DNA from 2 places in the Pseudochrobactrum albidum genome. Region 1 is predicted to be linked to the other one. Evidence: predicted binding sites of a transcription regulator. Region 1 holds the regulator's gene; the other holds the start of a gene.
The links. Region 1 encodes HrcA, which represses chaperone genes, less so after heat shock. Its sites were predicted from a motif close to GTTAGCACTCNCNNNNNGNGAGTGCTAAC; they were not measured.
Positions count from the first base shown of each region.

Region 2: a site for HrcA is predicted at 1,586-1,614, ahead of groES (co-chaperone GroES). Genes of this name have one in related genera too.

Region 1 is NZ_JBPVTR010000023.1:392,735-403,321, reverse strand. It holds gene rsmI (16S rRNA (cytidine(1402)-2'-O)-methyltransferase) at 1-371, opposite strand, end outside; gene hemW (radical SAM family heme chaperone HemW) at 441-1,616, opposite strand; gene rdgB (RdgB/HAM1 family non-canonical purine NTP pyrophosphatase) at 1,676-2,335, opposite strand; gene ACSTTO_RS10890 (VOC family protein) at 2,347-2,760, opposite strand; gene rph (ribonuclease PH) at 2,904-3,620, opposite strand; gene hrcA (heat-inducible transcriptional repressor HrcA) at 3,848-4,933, shown strand; gene grpE (nucleotide exchange factor GrpE) at 5,036-5,686, shown strand; gene ACSTTO_RS10870 (trimeric intracellular cation channel family protein) at 5,817-6,476, shown strand; gene ACSTTO_RS10865 (adenosine kinase) at 6,552-7,571, opposite strand; gene ACSTTO_RS10860 (sulfate transporter family protein) at 7,769-8,494, shown strand; gene nth (endonuclease III) at 8,558-9,283, opposite strand; gene ACSTTO_RS10850 (DUF2244 domain-containing protein) at 9,382-9,924, shown strand; gene ACSTTO_RS10845 (ribokinase) at 9,964-10,587, shown strand, end outside.
Region 2 is NZ_JBPVTR010000024.1:275,919-286,505, reverse strand. It holds gene groL (chaperonin GroEL) at 1-1,128, opposite strand, end outside; gene groES (co-chaperone GroES) at 1,216-1,512, opposite strand; gene ACSTTO_RS12355 (TIGR01459 family HAD-type hydrolase) at 2,125-2,973, shown strand; gene ACSTTO_RS12350 (bifunctional riboflavin kinase/FAD synthetase) at 3,024-4,055, shown strand; gene ileS (isoleucine--tRNA ligase) at 4,380-7,286, shown strand; gene ACSTTO_RS12340 (hypothetical protein) at 7,605-8,273, shown strand; gene ACSTTO_RS12335 (nucleoside deaminase) at 8,374-8,805, opposite strand; partial or broken gene ACSTTO_RS12330 (pseudouridine synthase) at 9,139-10,587, shown strand, end outside.

The DNA.
Region 1 (10,587 bases):
GGCACAATCTTATAACCGGCATTGCGTGCCTCCTCCACCAGACGATAGCCCGGATCGGAAACCAGCGGCGTTCCCGCATCAGAAACAAGCGCCACGCTCTTGCCCTCTGCCAGCGCCTCCAGAATTTTTGCTCCTGCCTCAGCGGCATTGTGCTCATGATAGGCAAATGGGCGTCGGGAAATAGCATAATGATTGAGCAATATACGGGTAACACGCGTATCCTCACAGGCCAGCATATCGCATGATGCCAGCACTTCCAGCGCGCGCAGGCTTATATCACCAAGATTGCCTATTGGCGTGGCGACAATATAGAGTGCAGGCTCTGCCGGACGGGCGCGAAATGTTTTTCCGCCCACTACAAATTCACGCATTTCCTGCCAATTGTCTTCCACAACAAATCCCTGTTCCAAATGCTTCCGTTTTTCACAAGTGCCAAGGCTTCAGGCTGTCAATTCGGCAACCAGCCTGTTGAGCAACAAAGCGCCATCCGGCGTTGCGCGCAAAAACCGTTGATCACGCAATTCCAGCAGATTTTGCTCTTTAAGCTGTTCCAGACGCGGCAAATTCAGGCCGTGACCGGTCAGTCTCTGATAGCGGTTGAGATCAACCCCCTCTCTCAGCCGCAAGCCCATCATCAGAAATTCATCCCCCTCCTGCTCTGCGGTCAGATATTCTTCCTCTGTAATACCGTGTCCGCATCCTTCCACCTTTTCAAGCCAGGTTTCAGGATGTTTTTCTGTAATGGTGACGGTGCGAACACCATTTTCACGAAAACGGCCATGAGCGCCGGGGCCAATACCCGCATATTCACCATAGCGCCAATAGACCAGATTATGCTGCGACTCACGCCCTTTTACCGCATGGTTGGAAATTTCATAGGCAGGCAGGCCCAGCGCCTCGGTCACAGCCTGAGTTTCTTCATAAAGGGCTGCAGCATGATCAGGCTCCGGAGTGGTCAGTTTTCCTGCCTTCCAGAGATTATAAAATTGTGTTCCCTCCTCAATTGTCAGCTGATAGAGTGACAAATGATCAGCGGCGAGCGCCACCGCCTCACGCAATTCCGCATTCCAGTCAGCAATGTCCTGATCAGGGCGGGCATAGATAAGATCAAACGACAGACGCGGAAAAATCTCCCGCGCCAGATGAATTGCCGCCTTGGCCTCATCCACAGAATGCAGCCGGCCAAGCCGTTTCAAATCACGGTCATTCAGTGCCTGCACACCAAGCGACACACGATTGACACCAGCCGCCCGATATCCGCGAAAACGATCTGCCTCCACACTGGTCGGATTGGCCTCCAGCGTTACTTCAATATTCTCGGCCACAGACCAGTATCCCGCAATACCATCCAGCAATGCCCCCACTGTCTGCGGCTGCATTAATGAGGGCGTGCCACCGCCAAGGAAAATGCTGGTCACAATGCGCGGGCCGGTACGTGCACGCAAATTTGCCATCTCCGCCAGAAAACCGCGTGCAAAGCGCGGCTGATCCACCGGCTGATGCCGCACATGCGAATTAAAATCGCAATATGGGCATTTGGCCATGCAAAACGGCCAATGCAGATAAATACCGAAAGCATGATCGCCATCTGCCTGAAAAATTGGCAGCGGATCCATTGCAGCCGGGCCGCCAAGGGGCTGATGACCGGCTAATCCGGTCGCAAAAGGCGCCTGCATCAGCTTGCATCCATTGTGACGCTACCAAGTTTTGCACCGGCAAAAAGCTGAAAGGCACGGGCGCGATGGGACAATGCTTCCCGATCACCTGGTTTCCAGCCGTGTTTTTCCTGTGCTGTCATCTCACCAAAAGTCTTGTCATAGCCATCCGGCAGAAACAGAGGATCAAAACCAAAGCCATCTGACCCGCGCGGGCTGACCACCTGCCCCTGCACCTCGCCACGGAAATATTCCGCATGGCCATCAGGCCAGCACAGGCAGATAACAGAAACAAACCGCGCCTTACGCTGTTGCGGCTGCAATGCGCCTTTTGCTGCCAGCCTGTCCAGAACCTTGCCCATTGCCATATCAAAATCACGGCGGCCATCAGGCAATTCCGCCCAATTAGCTGTATAAACACCCGGTTCACCGCCAAGCGCATCCACCATCATGCCGGAATCATCCGAAAGTGCAGGAAGGCCGGTGGCTTTTGCCGCGGCATAGGCTTTGATATAGGCATTTTCCTCAAAAGTTGTGCCTGTTTCATCCGGCTCCGGCAAACCAAGCTCTCCGGCGGACTGGGTTTCAAAGCCAAACGGCCCGATCAGATCGGCAATTTCCCGTAATTTGCCGGCATTGTGGCTTGCAACAACCAGTTTACCTTTTTCAAGCTCTCTCATATTATTTTCCATTATCCGGCTTTCGTCCATAATTTCGGTTCAGCAAATTCCAGTGAATTACCGGAAGGGTCGCGGATGTAAAGCGAATGTGCGCCATTGGGCCAATCAAATTCCTGCTCAATGGCAATGCCATGTTGCAAAAAATGCCGGCGCCAGGCGGCAATTTCCGCGCGGGTTGCGGCAAAACACATATGGCCAGCACCGGTTGCCCCATGCGGCGGTACCGGCAGAGCACCTTCAGGCACCGGTTTTACGGTTTCCCGCGCATTAAAAAGCAGCAAAACACCTGCACCACAGCGGAAGAATGCATTGCGCTGATTATAGGGCAAGGCCAGTTCCAGCCCGAGAATATCCCGGTAAAACAACACAGCCTCTTCTATATCGCGCACATAAAGAGCTGTTTCCAATATGGAGCGAGGCTGCAATTGCTGCATAGTGGCTACCCTCCCGTTGATCTTGATCAGGGAATAAAGTCCGCCTTCTGCGACAAGAAGGCGGACTATATAATCCGCTTACAGTAAAAACCCTGCCGCTATAGGCAGAAGAAGCGGGAAAACGGCCTGATCAATCAGGCTACCGCCATTTTCTGCAGATCTACCAGGCGTTTGATACCATTGCGCGCCAATTGCATCAAAGCGGCAAATTCCTCGTCTGAAAACGGCTCGCCTTCCGCAGTGCCCTGCACTTCCACAATACCGCCGCGGCCGGTGATCACAAAATTGGCATCGGTCTGGGCGCCCGAATCTTCCGGATAATCCAGATCAAGCACCGGCACACCTTCATAAATACCGCAGGAAATAGCCGCCACATGGTCTTTGAGCACCTTATCCGCCCTGATCATCTGGCGGGCTTCCATCCAGCGCAGGCAATCATAAAGCGCAACCCAGCCGCCGGTAATTGCCGCCGTGCGGGTGCCGCCATCAGCCTGAATAACATCGCAATCCACGGTAATCTGATATTCGCCCAAAGCCTGCATATCAACAACAGCACGAAGAGACCGGCCAATAAGGCGCTGAATTTCCTGAGTGCGCCCGCCCTGCTTGCCGCTTGCAGCCTCACGGCGCATACGATCACCGGTCGAACGCGGCAGCATGCCATATTCCGCAGTTACCCAGCCTTTACCGCTATTGCGCATCCAGGCCGGCACTTTTTCTTCCAGGCTTGCAGTGCAAAGCACATGCGTATCGCCAAATTTAACAAGGCAGGAGCCTTCAGCATGTTTGGAAATACCGCGTTCAAAAGAGACAGCACGCATTTCGTCCGGAGCGCGTTTGGATGGACGCATGGATTTTCCTTTTAAAAACAAAGCTGCCGGCAATCATAGCCACAGCCAAATAATGATAAGATCATGCCTTATGCAAGATATATGCCCTGCTTCTAAGCCTGAACAGGCCAAATTTAAAGGGAAAACATATTATTGTCTGACAAACAATGGCATTCCCCTGTGCCATCCCCCTTTGCCTGCACAGCACAATATCCTATATATTGCCTGTGAACGGAGCAAATGAACGAATGAAGAGATCAGAGCGCGCTGAGAATATGCATGCCCCTTTACAGGTGCTGGATCAGCGGTCGCGCGATATTTTCCAGCGTATTGTTGAGAGCTATCTTAATGATGGTGAGCCTGTCGGCTCGCGCAATTTGTCGCGTTTGCTGCCACTCTCCCTGTCGCCGGCCACAATCCGCAATGTTATGAGCGATCTGGAGCATCTGGGGCTGGTTTATGCCCCGCATGTTTCTGCCGGACGTATGCCCACCCAATTGGGCTTGCGCTTTTTTGTTGATGCATTTATGGAAGTCAGTGATCTGCCTGCGGCCGAGCGCAACAGTATTGAACATCAGGTTCGCGCCGCGGGGCATCATAATTCCGTTGAACATGTATTGACAGAGGCAAGCCAGATCCTCTCCGGCCTGTCACGCGGTGCGGGGCTGGTGCTGGCCACCAAAGCGGAAGGCGCTCTGAAACATATTGAATTTGTACGCCTTGACCAGACGCGCGCGCTGGCGGTGCTGGTAACCCAAAACGGTGATGTGGAAAACCGTATCATCGATCTGCCTGCCGGTGTCACCGCATCACAGCTGATTGAGGCCAGTAATTTCCTCAACACCCATATTCACGGGAAAACACTGGCGGAAGCCCGCAGCCAGATTGAAAATTCAAGAGAAGAAATACAACAGGCGCTGGATACCCTGTCCCGACATCTTGTGGAACAGGGGCTGGCGGTATGGAGCGGCGTTGCCGGCGATCAGCAAACGAGGCTGATTGTGCGCGGGCGTTCCAATCTGCTGGAAAATATTTCCGCACAGGATGATCTGGAGCGGTTGCGGCTGCTTTTTGATGACCTTGAGACCACGGAAGGTATGCTGCAATTGCTTGATCTGGCAGAGGCAGGCTCTGGCGTGCGCATTTTTATCGGCTCGGAAAACAAGCTCTTTTCCCTGTCAGGCTCATCGCTGGTGGTGGCTCCCTATCGCGATTCAGAACAAAGGGTGGTTGGCGCATTGGGCGTTATAGGCCCCACAAGGCTCAATTATGCCCGCATTGTGCCGATGGTTGATTATACCGCTTCTCTGGTCTCGCGCCTGCTGGGGCGGTGAGAATATTATACCGCTATTTTGCCGGGAGGTGAGATGTGGTCTTGATTTTCAGCACACAAACATCGATATCCCAGACAATATGATTCAACACGGAAGAGAAGAATGGCTGACGAAAAGAAAAACGGCGAAACACCAGATCTGGAACAGCGCGACATCAACAATCCGCGCGACCGGGAAGCTCTGAAACGTGCCGCTGATGATTTTCTGAAAGCGCGCAAGGACGAGGCTGTTGCCGAGGCTGCGGAAGATGATAAAAACGCAGAAGATGCTGCCAATCCGCTGGCTGAATTGCAGGTGGAAAACAATGCCCTGAAAGACCAGATCCTGCGTCTGGCTGCCGATATGGAAAATCTGCGCAAGCGCACCGCCCGTGAAATTCAGGATGCACGCACCTATGCAACCACCAATTTTGCACGCGATATGCTCTCGGTTTCGGATAATCTGCGCCGCGCGCTCGATGCCATCCCTGCCGATGCGCTGGCTGATGATACGGGGCTGAAAGCACTGGCCGAAGGTGTGGAAATGACCGAACGCGCCATGCTTAATGCATTGGAGCGCCATGGCGTTACCAAACTCTCGCCGGAAGGGCAGAAATTCGACCCGAATTTCCATCAGGCCATGTTTGAAGTACCAAATACCGAGGTACCGAATAATACCGTGGTTGAGGTTGTGCAAACCGGTTATGCGATCGGCGACCGTGTTCTGCGCCCTGCTATGGTCGGCGTTTCCCGCGGCGGGCCAAAAGCCGAATAAACAAACCTTCCCTGCACTGCAGGGTAATACACTATGAAAACGGATGCAGATTTATCCTGCATCCGTTTTTTTAATCAAAATCCGGCCAATATGCATCAAAACAGGTTACACTTCCGCAACGGAGAAAATTATGACGCTCATTGATGTGCTCGATTACGGGGGCGTCTTTGTTTTTGCCGCAACCGGTGCGCTGGCCGCATCGCGTTGCCGTCTGGATATTATCGGCTTTATCTTTCTAGCCAATATGACTGCTGTTGGCGGCGGCACAGTGCGCGATCTGGTTTTGGGTAACACGCCGGTTAACTGGGTGCGCGAACCGTTCTATCTTCTGGTTGGCACCAGTGCTGCCGCTTTGGTCTATTTTACCGCACACCGCTTTGAATCCCGCTACCGGCTTTTATTATGGCTTGATGCTGTAGGCATGGCGATGTTCAGCGTGATGGGGGCTGAAAAAGCCCTGCAACTTGGCTTTAATGCCTGGGTTGCAATTGTTGCCGGTGTTTTTACCGCAACTCTTGGCGGTGTCATGCGCGATATTATGGCAGGGCAACCATCGGTGCTGATGCGCCGTGAAATTTATATATCGGCGGCTTTGGCCGGCGCCTGCTGCTTTGTAGGGCTTGAGGCAACCGGCGCACCGGCGCTTGTTTCGGTTCTCAGCGGCGCAGGTCTTGCCTTTCTTATCCGCGGCGGGGCGCTGCAATATGGCTGGATGCTGCCCGCCCATAAAGCACGACGCGGGCGCACGGAAGAAGAGCTGAAACGCGACGGCATTATGCGCGACGAATAGACAGGGAGCACAGGCTCCCTGCAATACTTTATGAAAACGGCAAAATATTAGCGGCAGGCGGGAGGCCGGCCATAATTATGTTTTCAGCAGGCCAGCCTGCGCGGCAATATCTTTAAGATTATTTTGCGGGCGCGGACCGATCTGCTGAATGACAATACCGGCTGCAAGCGAGCCGAATCTGCCGCAATCTTCCAGATTATAGCCATTGGTATAGCCATAGAGAAAACCGGCGGCATAAAGATCGCCGGCACCGGTTGTATCAACCAGCGCATCAATCTCGATAGCCTCAACCCGAACAGTCTCATTGCCGCGCATGATGACCGAGCCCTGCTCCGAGCGGGTTACCGCTGCCAGCTTGCAATCAGCACGCAAAGCCTCAAGCGCGGTTTCAAAAGATGCGGTCTGATAAAGTGACTTCACCTCCGCCTCATTGGCAAACACGATATCAACAGTTCCCGAACGCATCAGATCCAGAAACTCATCGCGATAACGATCCACACAAAAAGGATCAGACAGGGTCATTGCCACTTCACGCCCATGTTCATGGGCAATTTTGGCCGCCAGCAAAATCGCCTCCTTGGCACGTGGCGGATCCCACAAATAACCTTCAAAATAAGTCACTTGTGCTGCACTTACCTTGGAGCTTTCAATATCCTCAATGCTCAGCTCCACACAGGCGCCAAGATAGGTATTCATCGAACGCTCACCATCCGGTGTTACAAAAATCATGGAGCGGGCGGTCGGCGCACCATCCTGCAGCGGCGGCGTATCAAAAGCCACGCCCTGCCCGCGAATATCATGTGCATAGACCTTGCCAAGATGATCCAGCGCAACCTTGCCAAAATAGGCAGAACGCCCGCCAAGACTGGCAATGCCTGCCGCCGTATTGCCGGCACTGCCTCCGGATGTCTCAATGGCCGGCCCCATGCGCGCATAGAGCAGCTCCGCCCGCTCACCGTCAATCAGGTTCATGGCACCTTTGATAATGCCATTTTCGACCAGAAAATCATCTTCCGTACGGGAAATAATATCGACAATCGCATTACCGATACACAATACGTCATATTTGGCGACAGAAATGGTCTTTACTCCCATATAGATCTCGCAAAGACGGCAGCATCATGCTGCCGCACATCATTGCCCCTCATCAGCTTTAATCGCTGAAACACTTTTTTTCCAGAGTCCGGCGCAGATTTGATCCCTGTAAATTTTGCACCTTGCCATATATAACAGGGCTACCTATCTGAAATCATAACGCTCAAACCGGCCGGATTTACAATAACGGAGCCTGAATGATCCTTTCTGCCGCCCTTGCAGCATTATACCGCCTGCCCACTGCGGAATTTCGCTCTGTCTTATGGAAGTCACTCGGGCTGACATTTCTGGCACTGATCGCGTTATGGGCTTTGCTGCGGCAGCTTTTTTTCTGGCTGGCCTGGCCGTGGTTTGAAACCATATTGCCCACAATGCCGGACTGGACAAGCTGGCTTGGCCTGTTTGCCGCTATTGCGGCAGGGCTCCTTCTTGCGCTTTTACTGGCTTTTCTGATTGCGCCGGTAACAGCCCTTGTTGCAGGCTTGTTTCTTGATGATGTGGCAGAGATTATCGAGCGTGAGGATTACAGCAATGACCCCGCGGGCACGCCGATGCCCGTCATTCATTCTGTCATTTATTCTCTCAAATTTTTGCTGATTGTGCTTCTTGGCAATTTTTTGGCACTCTTAATGCTGCTGATACCGGGCGTGAATCTGATCGCTTTTTTCATCGTCAACGGCTATCTTCTTGGGCGGGAGTTTTTTGAATTTGCCGCTATGCGTTATCGCGGTGAATCCGGCGCCAAAGCTTTTCGCGCACAGCACCGCATCACCATATTTATGGCCGGTCTGGTGATTGCCGCTTTTATGGCTGTGCCATTGTTAAATTTGCTGACACCGCTTTTTGCTGCTGCCATGATGGTGCATCTGCATAAAGCTTTGAGCGGCAAAAAACCGTCTCATGCGCTCCCCTCCCCCTTATAGAACAGGCCGCCATCTGCACGATATATCAAACGGTAGCGGCCATCATAATCTTTTTACAAAGCACTATTCCTCAAGGCGCACCAACGGCGCGGGGATCGCATTGCTCTTCTGCGCGGATTTGCAGATATCCGCGATCACGCAATTTTTGCAATCCGGTGTGCGGGCTTTACAGACATAGCGGCCATGCAGGATCAGCCAATGATGGGCATGCATCATAAATTCAGCCGGAATAATTTTCATGAGCTTCGCCTCAACCTCATCCGGTGTTTTGTATGGTGCCAGACCAATGCGATTGCCGATACGTAAAATATGCGTGTCCACCGCCATTGTCGGCTGGCCAAATGCCATATTCAGCACCACATTGGCGGTTTTGCGCCCGACACCGGGCAGCGTCATCAGCGCATCGCGATTATCGGGCACTTCACCATTATAATGATCAATCAAGGCTCTGGAGAGCAAAATAACATTTTTGGCCTTGTTGCGCCACAAACCGATTGTGCGGATATATTCCCCAACCGTCTCTTCACCCAGATCCAGCATTTTTTGCGGTGTATCGGCAAGGGCAAACAGGGCGCGTGTTGCTTTGTTGACACCTGCATCTGTCGCCTGTGCCGAGAGCACCACCGCCACCAGCAATGTAAAAACATTCACATGTTCCAGCTCGCCCTTCGGCTCTGGCCGCTGCACGGAAAAACGCCGGAAAATCTCATGAATTTCCGCCGGTGTATAAAGTGTGCCGCTTACACGGCGCTGAGGTTTTGCGGTTGAATTGATCTGGTTGTTCTGCATAGCCTTTATATAGTAAGGTAAAGCCTATAAGCCTATCTGCAAGCTTGCCGCAGCCGGTATATTAAAGCCGTCTCAGATATATATCACAGGCCAAAACCATGCGGATAACAGAAGATATTGCCATGAACGCATCCTATCATCCGGATGGTGCTGATCCGGACGCTTTCGGCGCACAGTTTTTCAGTGCAACATTATTACCCCACCGCTCCTTAAGTGCGCGCGGCTTTCAGATTCTGATTTTGAGCCTGCTGCTGCTCTGGGCCTGTATCGGCATGGTGTTTATGCAAATCAGCACATGGCCGGTTATTGTGCCGGTTGTCGGGCTGTTTGGTCTGGATATTGCCCTCATCTATCTTGCCTTTCGCGTTAATTATTATGCAGCGCGGCAAAGGGAGGAAATTTCTGTATCCCGCGAGCGTGTACAGATAAGAAAAATCTCCGCTTCGGGACGTATTCGCGCCTATCAGTTCAACCCTTTCCGGACACGGTTTCACATTACCCGCAAAGATGATATCGGCATTACCCAGATGCAGTTGAGCAGCGAGGGCAAAATACTGGAGATCGGCAGTTTTTTACCACCCGATGACCGTGAAAATTTTGCAACGGCTTTTACCAATGCCCTGAGCCGCAGCCGCCGCTGATCAGTGTGACTATATCCTTCCTCTAACACCGGATTTTTTATGATTACGATTATCGGTTCGATTAATTTTGACCTCATCGCCCGCAGCCCCAAACTGCCTGAACCCGGCGAAACCCTGACCGGACGGGAATTCAGCACCGCAGCAGGCGGCAAGGGTGCCAATCAGGCACTGGCCGCAGCACGCGCTGGTGTGCCAGTGCGCATGGTCGGAGCGGTCGGCAATGATGCGTTTTCCGCGCAGGCTGTGGCACTTCTGCGTGCAGATGGTGTTGATCTGTCGCGCGTTGCCACACGCGGACCGGCAACCGGCATTGCCCTGATTACCGTGGAAGACAGCGGTGAAAATACAATTATCGTTATTCCTGGTGCCAATGGCCTGATCACAGAAGATGATGTGAATGCGGCTGACCTGGATGGCGGCTATCTTCTGCTGCAAATGGAGATTCCATTACCCGCGCTGGAAAAAGCCATTGCTGTGTCCGAAGCCAGCGAGACCACCTGTATTCTCAATATTGCACCATGGCGGGATGATGCGGCAAACCTGCTACCCCGTGCCGATATTATCATCGCCAATGAAACGGAATTTGACCTTGCCAGTATCCAGCTTGAGCTTTCCGGCGCAGACCGCCAGGAAAAAATGATCGACTTTGCCGAACATTACGGC
Region 2 (10,587 bases), on a different contig from region 1:
AACACCGCCAGCAAGTTTGGCAAGGCGTTCTTGCAGTTTTTCACGGTCGTAGTCAGAAGTGGTTTCTTCGATCTGCTGCTTGATCTGGCCAACGCGGGCTTCGATTTCAGCTTTTGCGCCTGCGCCGTCAACAATGGTGGTATTTTCTTTGTTGATAGCCACTTTTTTGGCGCGGCCAAGCATATCGAGTGATACGTTTTCAAGCTTGATGCCGAGGTCTTCAGAGATAACCTGACCACCGGTGAGGATAGCAATATCTTCAAGCATTGCTTTACGGCGATCACCAAAGCCCGGAGCTTTAACAGCAGCAATTTTCAGGCCGCCGCGCAGCTTGTTAACAACCAGAGTTGCCAGTGCTTCACCTTCAACATCTTCAGCAATGATGAGAAGTGGCTTGGAGGTCTGAACCACAGCTTCGAGAACCGGCAGCAGAGCCTGCAGGTTGGAAAGTTTCTTTTCGTGCAGCAGGATATAGGCATCTTCCAGCTCGGCAACCATCTTTTCCGGATTGGTTACGAAATATGGAGAGAGATAGCCGCGGTCAAACTGCATACCTTCAACAACTTCGAGTTCGGTTTCAGCAGTTTTAGCTTCTTCAACGGTGATGACGCCTTCATTGCCGACTTTCTGCATGGCTTCAGCAATCATCTTGCCGATTTCAGCTTCACCATTGGCGGAAATGGTGCCAACCTGAGCAACTTCTTCAGAAGTGTTGATCTTCTGTGCCTTGCTGAGCAGATTTGCCACAACTTCGTTAACAGCCAGATCAATACCGCGCTTCAGATCCATCGGGTTCATGCCGGCAGCAACAGCCTTTGCGCCTTCCTGAACGATAGCCTGACCAAGAACGGTTGCGGTTGTGGTACCGTCACCGGCGGTGTCATTGGTCTTGGAAGCCACTTCGCGCAGCATCTGTGCGCCCATATTTTCGAACTTGTCTTCCAGTTCCACTTCCTTGGCAACCGATACACCGTCTTTGGTGATGCGCGGAGCGCCGAAGGATTTGTCGATAACGACGTTACGGCCTTTAGGGCCAAGTGTTACTTTTACAGCATCTGCAAGGATATCGACGCCGCGCAGCATTTTTTCGCGCGCTGTACGACCGAATTTTACGTCTTTAGCAGCCATTTTTTTCTCCTGAAGTTCTGCACTATGAAGCTTGTGAACTTCCTGGTTTGAAGTGTTGAAAAGGGATTGCGGGATAAATCGCCGGCCTTAGCCGATGATGCCCAAAATGTCGGATTCTTTCATGATCAGCAGATCTTCGCCGCCGATCTTGACCTCTGTGCCTGACCATTTGCCAAACAGAACGCGGTCGCCTTCTTTAACATCCAGAGCAACCAGCTTACCGCTTTCATCACGGTTGCCGGAACCAACGGCGATGACTTCGCCTTCAGACGGCTTTTCCTTGGCGGAATCAGGAATGATGATGCCACCGGCTGTCTTTTCTTCCGATTCTACACGACGTACAACAACACGGTCGTGAAGCGGGCGGAACTTGGTGCTTGCCATGGTTATAACCCTTGAAATTATGCCTCATGATAAGGCGTGAAAATGATTGATAAGGCTGTGCAGCCCGTTAACTGTTAGCACTCTCTGTATGTGAGTGCTAACGTGTTTTTGATATAGGAAAAGCCGTTTGCGGAGTCAAGGTTTCCGGTGTGCATAAAAGCCAATATTGCCGGTGATAATCTTGTAAAATCTTATAGCTCAATGCGCGGACGCATGGCTGAATCAGGCTTATCTGGTATTTGCCTGCAGTAATTAAAAGGGCGTGGCAAAAATATTTTGTCAAAGAGCAGCGGCGCGCTGCGATTATGTTTAACAAAGCCTGATCAGGCGGGGCTTATATGCCGCGCTTTGCGGCATGGCGGGGTAAGGTGCTGAGCCTCTGTTTAACCGGCACTTCCCGTGCACAATCCTGTGTGACTGTGCTATGGCAGCGTTTTTACAGTGCAAAACGGGTGACAGAAGCGGTTTGTTGGGTTAGAGCATTGGCAAAATCGGCATCGGCAATTTGCTGATGTTTTATTTATCTGGCTCAAAAACCGCATAACATGCTGCATGAAAGGCGGTTTTAAATATTCTGCGCAGGCGGAATATATCAAGTTTAAGGATAGTTTTATGCTGCATCCGGCGAAACTCGATGATCTTTTTGGCACTTATGATGTGATCTTCAGCGATGTATGGGGTGTATTGCATAATGGTGTTGAAGCCTATCATCCGGCAGCAGAGGCCTTGAAGCGCGCCCGTGAGGCTGGTGTAAAAGTCGTGCTTATCACCAATTCCCCGCGCCCTTTTCCCGGGGTTGCAGCCCAGATGGAAATGATGGGAATTACCAATGAAAGCTATGACCGGATTGTGACATCAGGCGATGTGACCCGTGATTTGATTGCCGCAGGCCCGCGCAAAATCTTTCATCTGGGGCCGGATCGTGAACTGGCAATTTATGACGGGCTGGATGTGGAACTGGTTGAAGAATATGAGGCGGCAGGCGTTGTCTGCACCGGCCTGTTTGATGATGAGGTGGAAAAGCCGGAAGATTATGCAGAAATGCTGCAGCGTTTCCGCTCGCGCAATCTGCCATTTATCTGCGCCAATCCTGATATTGTGGTTGAGCGCGGCACCCGCCTTATCTGGTGTGCGGGCGCTCTTGCGCGTGATTATACCCAGCTTGGCGGCCGCACGCTGATTGCCGGCAAACCGCATAACCCTATTTATGCCGCAGCCATGCAGGCGGCTGAAACACTGGCAGGCCGCATGGTGGAAAAATCGCGCATTCTTGCCATTGGCGATGGTATGTTGACAGATGTGAAGGGCGCACAGAATTACGGCATTGATGTGCTGTATATTTCCGGCGGTATTCATGCAGCCGAATATAGCGCCAAGGGCGGGATTGATCATGACAAATTGCTGGCATTTCTTGGTCGTCATGGTGAGGCGCCTGTGGCAACCATGCGTGCGCTGGTCTGATTGCAGGCCGTTTTATATATTCTGAAAAAACAACTGCCCCGACATAGACGATGACCACACTTTCTTCAGATTTTGCCAGGCAATCTTCCATCCTTCGCCTTGCCTGCGGGGCAGGAGGGGGAGAGGTGCTGCCGGCTGGCCTGCGCGGCGGTGTGGTGGCAATTGGCAATTTTGATGGTGTGCATCGCGGGCATCAGGCTGTGCTTGCCAAAACCCTGCAATTGGCAAAGGAGCGCGGACGTCCGGCCATTGTTCTTACCTTTGAGCCGCATCCGCGCAGTTTTTTCAATCCTGCACAGCCGGTTGACCGGTTGACCGATGCACAGGAAAAGGCCGCGATTTTAGGGCTTCTTGGCTTTGATGCTGTTGTGGAACAGGCTTTTGACAAAGCGTTTTCCTCGCTGACTGCGCAACAATTTATTGAGCGGGTTCTGCTTGAGCGCCTTGGTGCATCTGAGGTGATTACCGGTGTGGATTTTCATTTCGGTGCAAAAAGGCAGGGTAATCCGGAATTTTTGCTGCAGGCTGGTGAAAAATACGGGTTTGGCGTTAGCTTGATTGAGCCTTTTACCGATGAGGGAGGCGCGATTGTTTCTTCATCACGCATCCGTGCCTGCCTTGCTGAGGGCGATGTGGTGCAGGCGGCCGGTTTGCTTGGTTATCGCTATACATTGGCGAGCAGGGTGATTAAGGGCAAGCAATTGGGGCGCACGCTTGGTTTTCCGACAGCCAATATGGCGCTGCCGGAGCAAACCGGCCTGAAACATGGCATTTATGCGGTGCGCTTTCGCAGCGCTGACGGTTCGGTCTATGATGGTGTGGCAAGTTTTGGCCGCCGCCCCACTGTGGATAGTGATGGTTCGGCGCTGCTGGAAACTTTTATATTCGATTTTTCCGGCAATCTTTATGATGAATTTTGCGCGGTTTCTTTCTTTGCCTATCTGCGTGGTGAGGAAAAGTTTGATTCGCTGGATGCGCTGATGGTGCAGATGCGCGAGGATGAGGCGGAAGCCCGCGCGGTTCTGGCTTCAGTAAAACCCCTGTCTTTGCTGGATTCTCACCTGACATTTTCCGGCAGATAAATCTTTCTCGGCTTTGGAGAGAGATTTATCTCTTCTGCCTCTTTATTCCGGCTGTGCGCATTGCTAGAAGTGGCGCTATGATGAGAAAGTACTCAATATTTCTATTGCATTATACCGGACGAATTATTGGCCCGGCCTTTTCTTGATACCTGATCAATGCAGTTCAGGGGAAAAGGTCCGGGAAAACAGATGACGCCCTGAGCCTGATGATGCCCTGAGAATGCGGCAAACCGGTTATTCAGGAAATATTTTTATAAAAAAGACTGCCTGTCAGGATGCGGCATAGGCTGTGCGGCATGGCAGGCCAACTGAAGTTCAAGTGCAATGACTGCTGAAAAAATCGATTATTCCAAAACACTTAATTTGCCGCAGACGGATTTTCCGATGCGTGCAAGCCTGCCGCAGCGCGAGCCGCTTCTGGTTGCCCGCTGGGAGGAAATGAATCTTTATAAAAAACTGCGTGAAGATGCCAAAGATCGCCCGCTCTTTGTGCTCCATGACGGCCCGCCATATGCAAACGGCAATATCCATATTGGTCATGCGCTGAATAAAACGCTGAAAGATGTGATCACCCGCTCCTTCCAGATGCGCGGTTTCAATTCCAATTATGTGCCCGGCTGGGATTGCCACGGCCTGCCGATTGAATGGAAGATTGAAGAAAAATACCGCGCAAAAGGCAAAAATAAAGACGAAGTGCCGGTTAATGAATTCCGCAAAGAATGCCGTGAATTTGCCGAAATGTGGATTAAAGCACAGACGGAAGAATTCAAACGTCTGGCCATTACCGGTGATTTTGAAAATCCTTACACCACAATGAACTTCCATGCGGAAGCACGCATTGCCGGCGAATTGTTGAAATTTGCCCGTTCCGGCCAGCTTTATCGCGGCTCCAAGCCGGTAATGTGGTCGGTTGTTGAGCGCACTGCTTTGGCGGAAGCTGAAGTTGAATATCACGATGTTGAATCGGATATGATCTGGGTGAAGTTCCCTGTCACCAATGTGGCGGAACTGGAAGGCGCATGTGTCGTCATCTGGACAACCACCCCGTGGACAATTCCGGGTAACCGCGCCATCGCCTATTCGCCAAAGGTTTCCTATGGTCTTTATGAAGTGATGGCTGCGGAAAATGATTTTGGTCCTAAGCCGGGCGAAAAGCTGATCTTTGCCGATAGTCTGGCGGAAGAATGTTTCAAGAAAGCCAAATTAACCTTCAAGCGTCTGGCTGATGTAACCGCTGATCAGTTAAAAACCATGACCGCAGCGCACCCGCTGAAAGGTTTTGGCGGCGGGTATGAATTTGTGGTGCCGCTGATTGCCGGTGATCATGTGACCGATGATGCCGGTACCGGCTTTGTGCATACCGCGCCAAGCCATGGCCGTGAGGACTTTGAGGCGTGGATGGATGTGACGCGCGAACTGGAAGCCCGCGGTATCAATCCGGCCATTCCTTTCCCTGTGGATGATGCAGGTTTCTACACCGCTGATGCACCGGGCTTTGGCCCCGACCGGATCAGCGGTGCTGCGCGCGTTATCGACGATAACGGCAAAAAAGGTGATGCGAATGAAGCGGTTATCAAAGAGCTGATCGCGCGTGATTTTCTTTTTGCCCGCGGCCGCATGAAGCACTCCTATCCGCATTCATGGCGTTCAAAAAAGCCGATCATCTTCCGCAATACGCCGCAATGGTTTGTCTATATGGACAAGGAGCTTGGCGATGGCACCACGCTGCGCTCACGTGCGTTAAAAGCCATTGATGAGACGCGTTTTGTGCCAAATGCCGGACAGAACCGCCTGCGTTCAATGATTGAAAACCGGCCGGATTGGGTATTGTCGCGTCAGCGCGCATGGGGTGTGCCGATTTGCGTTTTCGCGGCAGAAGATGGCACAGTGCTGGTTGATGAGGCGGTTAATGAGCGCATTCTCGCAGCCTTTGAACAAGAGGGCGCTGATGCATGGTTTGCTGAAGGTGCGCGTGAGCGTTTCTTGGGTGAACGTGCCAATGAGCCTTGGGAGCAGGTAAAAGACATTCTTGATGTCTGGTTTGATTCCGGCTCCACCCACACATTCACGCTGGAAGACCGCCCTGATCTGAAATGGCCGGCCGATCTTTATCTGGAAGGCTCGGATCAGCATCGCGGCTGGTTTCACTCATCCCTGCTGGAAAGCTGCGGCACCCGTGGCCGCGCACCTTATAATGCAGTGCTGACGCATGGTTTCACCATGGATGAGCATGGGCGCAAAATGTCGAAATCACTCGGCAACACCGTAACGCCGCAGGATATTATCAAAGATTCCGGCGCTGATATTTTGCGCCTCTGGGTGATGACATCCGATTACTGGGATGATCAGCGTCTGGGTAAAAGCATCATCCAGACCAATATTGATGCTTACCGCAAATTGCGCAACACCATTCGCTGGATGCTTGGCACTTTGGCGCATGATGAAGGCGGGGAAATCGCCTATGCTGATCTGCCTGAGCTTGAAAAGCTGATGCTGCATCGCTTGAGTGAACTCGATGAAGTGGTGCGCAATGGCTATGATGCATTTGAGTTTAAAAAGATCACTCGCGCGCTGATTGATTTCACCAATATCGAATTATCGGCGTTTTATTTTGATATCCGCAAAGATGCGCTTTATTGCGATGCGCCTTCAAGCCTGCGCCGCAAGGCGGCTTTGCAAACGGTGCGTCACCTGTTCGATCATATCGTGACATGGCTGGCGCCAATGCTGCCTTTCACCATGGAAGAAGCATGGCTTGAGCGTTATAAAGATGCGGTATCGGTGCATTTGGAGCAGTTCCGCACCATTCCGGCAGAATGGAACAATCCGGTTCTGGCGGCCAAATGGGATAAGGTGCGCGAGGTGCGCCGTGTTGTAACCGGCGCGCTGGAGCTGGAACGGGCGGATAAACGCATTGGTTCTTCATTGGAAGCAGCGCCTCGTGTTCATATCACCGATGCATCGCTGATATCGGCATTGGAAGGGCTGGATATGGCCGAGATCTGCATTACCAGCGGCCTCACCACCAGCACCGAACCGGCCAAGGGCGAGGCTTTTGCGTTAAGTGATGTGAAGGGTGTGGCCGTGGTGCCGGAAAAAGCCGGCGGTAGGAAATGTGCCCGTTCATGGCGCTATACGGATGATGTAGGCAGTGATTCTGAGTTTCCGGATGTGTCTGCGCGTGATGCAGAAGCCTTGCGCGAATTAAAAGCGCTGGGGCGTCTGGGCTGAAAAATACATATTCTATAAGGATATGTGTTTATTTGAATAAGCTTTGCGGTGATCACGGTTAACAATATGTTATCAGCGATTGCCGCATTTCTTTGGTCATGCTAAGGCAGGGTACAGGCATAATATGCCGGAAGTAAAAAACTTCTGCAATGCCTTGGAGTTGCCGGAAAGTCCGGATAGCGTCATAATGGCAGAATATGTATTGCAATTTGTTGCAATGTGGATGCAGACGGGACTTGGCGGTTAAACGCACAAGGGTGAAATTAAACTAAACCGGTGGTTGGGTAATCTGGCCGGATACGGATAAAAGTGGTGCTCATGAAGATTGAAGGACGCATTTTCGCTTTCGCAACAGTGCTTGCCGGTTTGGGTCTTGCCGGTTGCGTGTCCGATCCGACCTACGGCACAGGCAAATCTGCCAGTTCGCAATTGCTGGATGATATGTCATCCATTGCTTCATTCGGGCCAAAGCGCAATACCGGTATTGAGTATAAGCCGCGCCCTGAGCTGGTAAAGCCGGTTGCCGGGCAGAAAGAAACCCTGCCGGTACCGCAACAAAGTGTTGCCCGTGCGGGGGATCCTTCCTGGCCGGAATCACCTGAAGAGCGCCGCAAGCGCCTGCGTGCCGAGATTGAGGCCAACCGCGACAATCCTGATTTTGTATCGCCCATTGCACCGGACGGGCCGAGCGGTGTGGCACAACGCCGTCAGATTTTGCCAAGCGGCTCCAGCCGTCGTGAAGACTATGCCTCGCGCGATTCTGTTGCGGATCCGGCAATTGCAGCCGCGGCCAAACAAGCGGCAATTGATCGCGCTGGCGGCTCTGCGACCCGGCGCAAATATCTAAGTGAGCCGCCTATCTCCTATCGTCAGCCGGCACCAACCGCTGCCGCAGGCGAATTGGGGGAAGATGAGGCGAAAAAGGAGCGCCGTCGTAAAGCTGAGGCCTCCGGCTCCAAAAGCTGGCGTGATACGTTTGGCTTGTAAGCATCAAGCCTTGTAAGCATCAAACAATGAAAAGCTGAATTTTGCAGCGACTGCATTTATGGTGCCGCATTTATAAGGATGCGGCACTGTTATTTGTGCGTTATTTTCTCTTATCTTTGAAAAAACCGAGCAACAGGTCGCGCGCCTGTGTTTCTCCGATGCCGGAATAAATATCGGGCGCATGATGGCAGGTTGGCAGGCTGTAGAACCGTGCCCCATGTTCCACGCCGCCGCCTTTAGGATCGCTTGCGGCATAATAGAGTCTGCGGATACGGGCAAAGGAAATGGCGCCCGCACACATGGTGCAGGGCTCCAGCGTTACATAAAGGTCGCATTCCCAAAGCCGCTCATTATCAAGTGCCTCACAGGCCATGCGAATGGCCAGTATTTCTGCATGGGCGGTCGGATCATTCAATTCGCGGGTGCGGTTGCCTGCTTGTGCGATGATGGTGTTTTTATAGGTTATCACAGCGCCAACGGGCACTTCACCGCGCAAGCCCGCAGCCCGCGCCTCATCCAGTGCAGCCTGCATGGGCGAGGTTTTGGCGTTTTCCGCCGGTTGAGGCGCAAAATAACCGTTACTTGTATTTTTTTTCATATTGTCCGGCAGCCTTTTATATATTTTGCTCGCAAGCGCGCAGATGATTTGTTAGAGCGTAGCTTTAATAAGATGTGTAGCATAGAACTGCGCTGCAATCGCGTGAGCTTTATCCTGAATTGAGCCGGATCGGCATGATCTGATACAGAGAATAATATCCGGGCATAATATCTGGTAAAATATGCAGCGGTTTTTAGGCAGGGCTTTTCGCATCCGGATTTTCCATATTTGCGCCGGCCTCTGATACCGGTGAAAGGCTGATTTTTTATGACCCGTGATGATCACGATAATCAACATGGCAAACGCTCTTTTGTAAAACGCGAGCCTAAGCGTGATGATAATGGCCGGAAAAATACGCGCAAGGGCAGGGCGGGTGCCTTTGAGCGGCCAGAAGATAATGAGGGCGAACGCATTGCCAAGCGGCTTGCGCGTGCTGGGATCGCATCGCGCCGTGAGGCCGAAAGCATGATTGCCGCCGGCCGTGTTGCGGTTAATGGCAAGGCGCTCACCAGCCCCGCTGTGAATGTGCTGCGCTCCGATAAAATTACTGTTGATAATAAAATTCTGCCACAGGCCGAGCGTACCCGTTTGTGGCTCTATCATAAACCTGCCGGACTGGTGACAACCAACCGTGATCCGGAAGGGCGTCCGACGGTTTTTGATGCTTTGCCGGCAGAATTGCCGCGTGTTTTGTCGGTCGGACGTCTTGATATCAATACTGAAGGGCTGCTGCTGCTTACCAATGATGGTGGTTTGTCACGCATATTGGAATTACCATCCACAGGCTGGCTGCGCCGTTACCGGGTGCGTGCACACGGCACCGTAACACAGGCACAGCTTGATGAGCTGAAAAACGGTATTGCCGTGGATGGCGTGTTCTATGGTTCGGTTGAAGCTGTGCTGGAGCGTGAACAAGGCGCTAATATATGGCTGAGTATTGGCCTTCGTGAGGGTAAGAACCGTGAAGTGAAGAATATTCTCGGGGCGCTTGGTCTTGTGGTTTCCCGTCTTATCCGCGTGTCTTTCGGGCCGTTTCAGCTGGGTGATCTGGAAACGGGCGCTGTGAAGGAAATTCGCGGACGCACCTTGCGCGAACAGCTTGGTGAACGGTTGGTGGAAGAATCCGGCGCAGATTTTGATGCGCCGCTTTATAATGAATTTTCCAATGCGGCTGTTAAGGGCGATGTGCCGCAACGCCGTGGCCGTGCTGATATTTATGAAAACAGCGAGGCAGATACAGGGGAAGACAACCACAGCCTCCAGAAAAATGAACGGACAAGATCTGACCGGACAAGTTCGGACTGGATTTCCGGCAGCCGCAATACAGGCAGCCGTGATGCAAGGGGCGGTTTCCGCTCCCGTGGTGAACGCGACCGCCGTGAGGAAGGGCGCGCCCGTTTGAGCACATCGGCTCCGCGGGCAGGCGAATTTGGCAAATCGCGATTTGCCAAAACCGGCGCCGGTGCTGATGCCGCAACAACCCGCCCGCGGGCAGCCAATGTCTGGATGGCGCCGGGCGCCAAGCCGGTGACTAAAGGTAGCGCCAAACCGGCAGCAAAGGATGAGCGCTGCAAGAGCCGTCAACCGCGTGATGGGGAGGGTGCGGTTGCTGTTGAACGCAACGGTTATAAACGTCAGGGGCTGCGCCGTGATGAGGAAAAGCGTGACGGTTTTAAACGCGAAGGGCTGCGCTCGGAAAACCGCCGTTCATATGAG